One region of the Martelella soudanensis genome, then DNA from elsewhere that is predicted to be linked to it. Evidence: predicted binding sites of a transcription regulator. Region 1 holds the regulator's gene; each other region holds the start of a gene.
The links. Region 1 encodes PhoB, which activates phosphate uptake and scavenging genes when phosphate is short. Its sites were predicted from a motif close to TGTCATNNANCTGTCAT; they were not measured.

Region 2: a site for PhoB is predicted at 1,547-1,563, ahead of pstS (phosphate ABC transporter substrate-binding protein PstS). Genes of this name have one in related genera too.
Region 3: a site for PhoB is predicted at 1,432-1,448, ahead of HQ843_RS15465 (bifunctional 2',3'-cyclic-nucleotide 2'-phosphodiesterase/3'-nucleotidase). Genes of this name have one in related genera too.

Annotation. Positions count from the first base shown of each region.
Region 1 is NZ_CP054861.1:1,374,168-1,376,431, reverse strand. Features, by position in the region: gene phoU (phosphate signaling complex protein PhoU) at 1-671, shown strand, start outside; gene phoB (phosphate regulon transcriptional regulator PhoB) at 694-1,377, shown strand; gene HQ843_RS06640 (orotate phosphoribosyltransferase) at 1,762-2,264, shown strand, end outside.
Region 2 is NZ_CP054861.1:4,156,143-4,158,406, reverse strand. Features, by position in the region: gene pstC (phosphate ABC transporter permease subunit PstC) at 1-251, opposite strand, end outside; gene pstS (phosphate ABC transporter substrate-binding protein PstS) at 377-1,414, opposite strand; one part of gene HQ843_RS19890 (IS5 family transposase) at 1,700-2,030, shown strand; one part of gene HQ843_RS19890 (IS5 family transposase) at 2,030-2,264, shown strand, end outside.
Region 3 is NZ_CP054861.1:3,261,565-3,263,828, forward strand. Features, by position in the region: gene HQ843_RS15465 (bifunctional 2',3'-cyclic-nucleotide 2'-phosphodiesterase/3'-nucleotidase) at 1-1,356, opposite strand, end outside; gene HQ843_RS15470 (GNAT family N-acetyltransferase) at 1,494-2,075, shown strand; gene HQ843_RS15475 (Lrp/AsnC family transcriptional regulator) at 2,078-2,264, opposite strand, start outside.

The DNA.
Region 1 (2,264 bases):
TCCAGCGCCGGATTTCCGAAATGGGCGGCATGGCGGAGGAAATGGTCTCGCAATCCGTCGTGGCGCTGGTCAACACCGATACCGAGCTCGCCGAAAAGGTGATTGCCGAGGATCTGGCGCTTGACGAGGCCGAACGCGAGGTCGGCGAAAAGGCGATCGTCACCATCGCCAGACGCCAGCCGGTGGCAACGGACCTGCGCGAAATCATGGGCGCGATCCGGATCGCAGCCGATCTCGAGCGCGTCGGCGACATGGCCAAGAACACCGCCAAGCGGGTGATCTCGGTGCAGGGCACCGGCGTGCCGCGCAAGCTCGCCCACGGCATCGAGCACCTGTCGGAACTGGCGCTGTTGCAGCTCAAGGAAGTGCTCGACGCCTACACCTCGCGCCAGGCCGACAAGGCCAATTCGATCCGCGAGCGCGACGAGGAGATCGACGCGATCTACACCTCGCTGTTCCGCGAGCTTTTGACCTACATGATGGAAGATCCGCGCAACATCACCACCTGCACGCATCTTCTGTTCTGCGCCAAGAATATCGAGCGCATCGGCGACCATGCGACCAACATCGCCGAGATGATCTACTACATCGCCACCGGCTCGCAGCCGCAGGGAGAACGCCCGAAGGACGACATGTCGCCCTCGGTCGGCTCCGGCGAGAGCAAGTCCTGAAACCATTTGACAGAGGCACGAGATGGTTCCGAAGATCGCAGTTGTCGAAGATGAAGAAGCGCTGAGCGTCCTGCTGCGCTACAACCTCGAATCCGAAGGCTACGAGGTCGAGACGATCTCGCGCGGCGACGAGGCCGAGATCAGGCTGCAGGAGCGGGTGCCGGACCTTCTGCTGCTCGACTGGATGCTGCCCGGCGTTTCCGGCATCGAGCTTTGCCGGCGCCTGCGCATGCGGCCCGAGACCGAGCGGTTGCCGATCATCATGCTGACGGCGCGCGGCGAGGAGAGCGAGCGGGTGCGCGGCCTTGCGATCGGCGCCGACGACTATGTCGTCAAGCCGTTCTCGACCCCGGAGCTGATGGCCCGGGTCAGGGCGATCCTGCGCCGGGCCCGGCCGGAAGTGCTGTCCAGCGTGCTCAAATGCGGCGATATCGAGCTGGACCGCGAGACCCACCGCGTCCACCGCAAGGCCAAGGAAGTGCGGCTCGGGCCGACCGAGTTCCGGCTTCTGGAATTCCTGATGACCTCGCCGGGCCGGGTATTTTCCCGCTCCCAGCTTCTCGACGGCGTCTGGGGCCACGACATCTATGTCGACGAGCGCACCGTCGACGTCCATGTCGGCCGTCTCAGAAAGGCGCTCAACTTCTCGCAGATGCCGGACGTGATCCGCACCGTGCGCGGCGCGGGCTATTCGATGGAAGTGTGAGGGGCCTCTCAGTCGTCCCCTTCTCCCCTTGGGGAGAAGGTGGCCGTAGGCCGGATGAGGGCAAGCTGCATCACCGTGGTTGAAACGCTCGCGGCACTGGTTTTCACCCCCTGTCCGGCCACGGAAAGTTGCAAGACCCTCCCCTCACCGGGCGCATTCGCGCCACCCTCTCCCCTGCGGGGCGAGGGGGTGGAAGACTGCGATGCCGATGCGCTTCATCGGCGCCTCGCCTTCGGAAATTCCGTTAATACCGCCCACCGTCATTGCGATACCTCATCGTTTCTTTATCCTCAGACCACCAAAGCACTGTCCTTTCCTGCACCAGCGATTGATTTTTCCCTCCGAACAGGGCACGGACAGAACCGTCAGACGAAAGGGATGATGATGACGAGCGCGAGTTTTACCGAGCCGGTGGTGATGGCCGATCTGATGGCCCGCATGCTGTGGGAGATCGAGGCGGTGCATTTTTCCCCCGATGAGCCCTACAAGCTTTCCTCCGGTCTGGTGAGCCCGGTCTATATCGACTGCCGTCGGCTGATTTCCTTTCCCCGAATCCGCTCCACCCTGATGGATTTCGCCGCCGCAAAGATCATGAGCGAGGCCGGCTTCGAACAGTTCGACTGCGTGGCCGGCGGCGAGACCGCGGGCATTCCCTTTGCCGCCTTCCTCGCCGACCGTCTCGACCTGCCGATGATCTATTGCCGCAAGAAGCCGAAGGGCTACGGCAAGAACGCCCAGATCGAGGGCCATATGAACGAGGGCGCGAGGGTGCTGGTGATCGAGGACCTGACCACGGCGGGCGGCTCGATGTTCAACTTCATCAATGCGATCCGCGATGCCGGCGGTATCGTGAAGCATGGCATGGCACTGTTCTACTACGATATTTT
Region 2 (2,264 bases), 2.8 Mb from region 1:
GCCAGGATGCCATATTCGTTCTTGCCCGGGTTCCACTCCACCGAGGTCAGAAACGAAAGACCGTATTTCTGCATTGCGGGAGCCGCCTGGCCGCCGATCTTCCAGAAGATATAGACGAGCAGCAGGACAGTCAGAATGCCTGCGGTCAGCGTCAGGATGCGGAATGATTTGTCATAGGTATATTCAAACCGGGTCGGCGGTCGCGAAACGCTGCCGTCTGAGGGCAGGGCGGTTTTCGTTTTGTCGGCCATTCAAGGCTCCTGCGTGCGGCGACCGGGCTGGCGCTTCGGTCTGACGGCGTGTTGCTCTGCTCTTCCAAGTCAAAAGGCCGGGGCGTACTTTCGTCGCCCCGGCCACGGTCACTAATGACCGAATATTACATGCCGATGTCAGCGAACGACTTCTGGTCGAGTTCGATGACGTTTTCCGGCAGCGGGATGTAGCCGAGCTTGTCAGCCATGGCCTGACCGTCGGTCAGGGCGTAGTTGACCATTTCCTTCAGCGCGGCAACGGTGTCGGCGTCCTGGCCTTCCTTGTAGAACAGCAGCCAGGTGAAGGTTGCGATCGGATAGGCCTGCTCGCCCTTCGGGTCGGTGATGAACGCGCGGTTGTGCTCGTCGAATTCTGCCGAGGCAAGAGCGGCCTTACCGGCTTCAGCGCCAGCCTTCACGTAGTTGCCGGCCTGGTTTTCCAGGTTGGCGTAAGGCGTGTTGGTCTGCTGGGCGTAACCGTATTCGATGTAGCCGATCGCGCCGGGAGTCTGCTTGACCGTGGCGGTGATGCCCTGGTTGCCCGGAGCAGCGATGAAGTTCGAAGCCTTCGGCCACGAAACGGTCTTGCCGGCGCCGACAGCGCTCTCGAAATCGGAGCTGATGGCGGCGAGGTGATTGGTGAAGTTGAAGCTGGTGCCGGAAGAATCGGCGCGGACGACGACGGTGATGTCTTCGTCGGGAAGGTCGACGCCTTCATTGGCGGCGACGATGGCCGGGTCGTTCCACTTGGTGATCTCGCCGAGGAAGATCTTCGGGTAGACGTCGCGCGGAAGCTTGATGTCTTCCAGGCCATCGAGGTTGTAGGCAAGCACGATTTCGCCGGCCGTCATCGGCAGCAGGATAACGCCGCCGTCGATCTTGGCGATCTCTTCGTCGCTCATGGCGGCGTCGGAGGCTGCGAAATCGACAACCTGGTTGGTGAAGTCTTCAATGCCGGCGCCGGAGCCCTTGGACTGATAGTTGACTTCGATGCCGGTCTTCTGGCCAAAATCCTTAAACCAGGCCGAGTAGAGCGGGAAGGGGAAGGAGGCGCCCGAGCCGGTCAGCGACGTGTCGGCAGCATTAACAACAGTGCCGGAGAAGACCATGGCGGCGGCAACGACTGCGACCTTAGCGCCCTTGGAGAAATTTCCGATTTTCATCAGATAGCCCTTTTGAGGTTTGGTTGAAAACGGAAGTCCTATAACAACGAAAGTCTTGAAAGCATATATTGTTGTAAAAAATTCACATTTCTCCGGATTTGTCGGTTTATTGTTATTTAATGTTCAAATAATTGTCATAAAACTGTCATGGTGGAATTGGAGCGCCTGCCTTTCCGCAGCGCCGTCGCGGGTGCCTTCTGGTTTTTGACCGCTAGGCCGTAAACCCATAAATGGGGTTCACATGGGTGCGATGACTTGATTCAATGGTTTCTGGAAAGGAGACCATTGATGCGCCGACGTTTTGACCTGACGGATTTCGAGTGGGCGGTGATCGAGCCGCTTCTGCCCAATAACAGCCGCGGCGTACCGCGGGTCGATGACCGCCGTGTGATCAACGGCATACTCTGGCGCTTTCGTACCGGCAGCCCATGGGCCGATGTTCCGGAACGCTATGGCCCTCACACCACCTGTTATAATCGCTTTGTCCGCTGGCGGCGGGCTGGTGTCTGGGATCACCTTCTCACGGCGATTTCTTCCGCCTTCGACGGCGATATTCAGATGATCGACTCGTCTTGTGTTCGCGTGCATCAGCATGGCGCCACCGGTAAAAAGGGGGCGCCAATCGAAGCATGGGACGTTCCAGAGGCGGCCTGACAACGAAGATCCACGCTCTCGTCGATGCCGATGGGCTGCCGATTGATCTTCGCCTCTCAGAAGGTCAGCATGCTGATTGTCGCTACGCCGAAGATCTGCTCACCAGACTTCATGCCGGAACGACGCTTTTGGCAGATCGTGGCTATGACACCAACGCCATCCGCGCCACGGCAACTCAGGCGAAGGCATTCGCCAA
Region 3 (2,264 bases), 1.9 Mb from region 1:
CGGGACCTCGGTATAGTAATCCGGACCGCCGCGACCGCCGGCCTTGAAGGGCGCCGCGGCGGAGAGGACGGGGAAGTCCTTGTATTCCGTGTCCTTCAGCATGTCCCTGGTGTACCAGGTCTGCGCCTTGGAAACGATCTGGACGGACGGGTCGTCGGCAACAAGCGCGAAATAGGACTGCAACGGCGCCGATGTCTTGCCGACAGGCGTGCGGACATAATCCAGCGTCGCCTCGTGATCGGCCTCGGCGGCGGCGATGACCGCGGCATCACTTTCGACATTGGCAACGACTTTGCGGTCCTCGGTGCGGTGGTAGATCGGCCGCGCCTCGGTGGTGAAGTCGACGATCGTCCAGCTGTTGCCGTCTTTTTCCAGAAGCAGGTCGATCAGGCCCATATGCGAGCCCCAGAAACCGGCCATCACGGCGGGCTTGCCCTTGAGCGTGCCTTTTTCGATATCGACGCCTTCAATGCCGGCGAAATCATCCGAGCCGGGGAAAACCAGATGCTGGTGGCCGGTGAAGACCGCGTCTATGCCTTCGACGCCGGCAAGGTGGAGCGAGGCGTTTTCCATCAGCGGCGCGGGGCCGGTGCCATCAATGCCGGAATGCGACAACGCCACGATGATATCGGCGCCTTCGTCCTTCATCACCGGCACCCAGGCTTGCGCCGCCTCCACGATATCGCGGGTATTGGCCTTGCCGGAAAGGTTCTTCTCGTCCCAGACCATGATCTGCGGCGGCACGAAACCGATGAAGCCGATCTTTACCGGGCTCTTGTTGCCGTCGCCATCGGTGATCATCTGCTCCTGGATCAGGTAGGGCTTGACCATCAGATCGTCTTTGGTCGGGTCATCGGCCAGGGCTCCGGTGGTCAGGTTGGCGCAGACATAGGGGAAGTTCGCGCCCGCCAGCACCTTGTGCATGAAATCAAGGCCGTAATTGAACTCGTGATTGCCAAGCGTGCCGACATCATAGCCGAGCACGTTCATGGCCTTGATCACCGGGTGGACGTCGCCGTCCTGCATGCCGCGCTCATAGGCGATGTAATCGCCCATCGGATTGCCCTGCAGAAAGTCGCCATTGTCGATCAGCATCGAATTGGTCGATTCGGCGCGGATCGCGTCGATGATCGAGGCGGTGCGGGCGAGACCCATCGTGTCGTTGGGCTTATCGGCGTAATAGTCATACGGAAACACGTTGACATGGATGTCGGTTGTTTCCATCAGTCTCAGATGCGCCTGATTGCCGGCGGCCCTTGCTGAGAAAGGATGAAGGGCGACCATCGCGGTGGCCGCGGTCATGCCGCGCAGCAGTGTGCGTCGGGAGATAAGGTGAGTTTCGAAAAGCGCGGACATTGGCAGCTCCGTTTCCGTTGTGGTGCTTCGCACCCTCAAGCGGTTGACAATGATCATGGAATGAATTGCAAGTCTGTGAAAGCTTAATGACAGGCTAGGCGCACAGGCGGCTTTGGGTCAACTGGGGGAGGGGTGGATTGGTTTCGAGTTTTACGATCAGGCGCGCGACGCCGGAGGATGCGCCGGACATGGTGCGGCTTATCAATATCGCCGATCATGGTCTGCCGCTGTGGCGCTGGGGGCGGCTGGAGGGCGGAAAGGGCGATCCCTGGCAGGCCGGGCGTGACAGCGTTCAGCGCGTCGATCAGGCGGTCAACTGGACGAACGGCACGGTCGCAACCCTCGGCTCCGACATCGTGGCCCTGCTGCTTGCCTATCCGCTGGAGCATGACACGCCGACCGGCGAGGCGGAGCATGCCGTGTTCGAACCGCTGAAGGCGCTGAAGTCGCAGGCTTTCGGCTGCTACTATATCCACGTGCTTGCCGCCTATGCGGAGTATCGCCGGCGCGGGCTCGGCACAATTTTGATGGAAAAGGCCGAGCGGATGGCCGGCGGGCGCGATCTCGCCCTGATCGTCTCCGACGGCAATGCGCCGGCACGCAGGTTTCACGACCGGCTCGGCTTTCGCGAGACCGCGCGCGCGGCAATCGTCACCGCCGAGGACTGGAAGGCGGAGGGCGAAAACTGGCTGCTGCTGGTGAAGCCGAACAAGGGATAGCCTCAATCCACTCCGACATTGATCCGCTCGATGATCGGCCTCAGCGCGAAGGACGAGTTGATCTGCACTACATGCGGCAGCGCCGACAGCCAGTCGCGGTGGATGCGTTCGTAATCCTTCAGGTCCTTCGCCGCCACCCGGAGCGTATAGTCGTAGACGCCCGAGACCATGTAGCAGACGATGATGTTC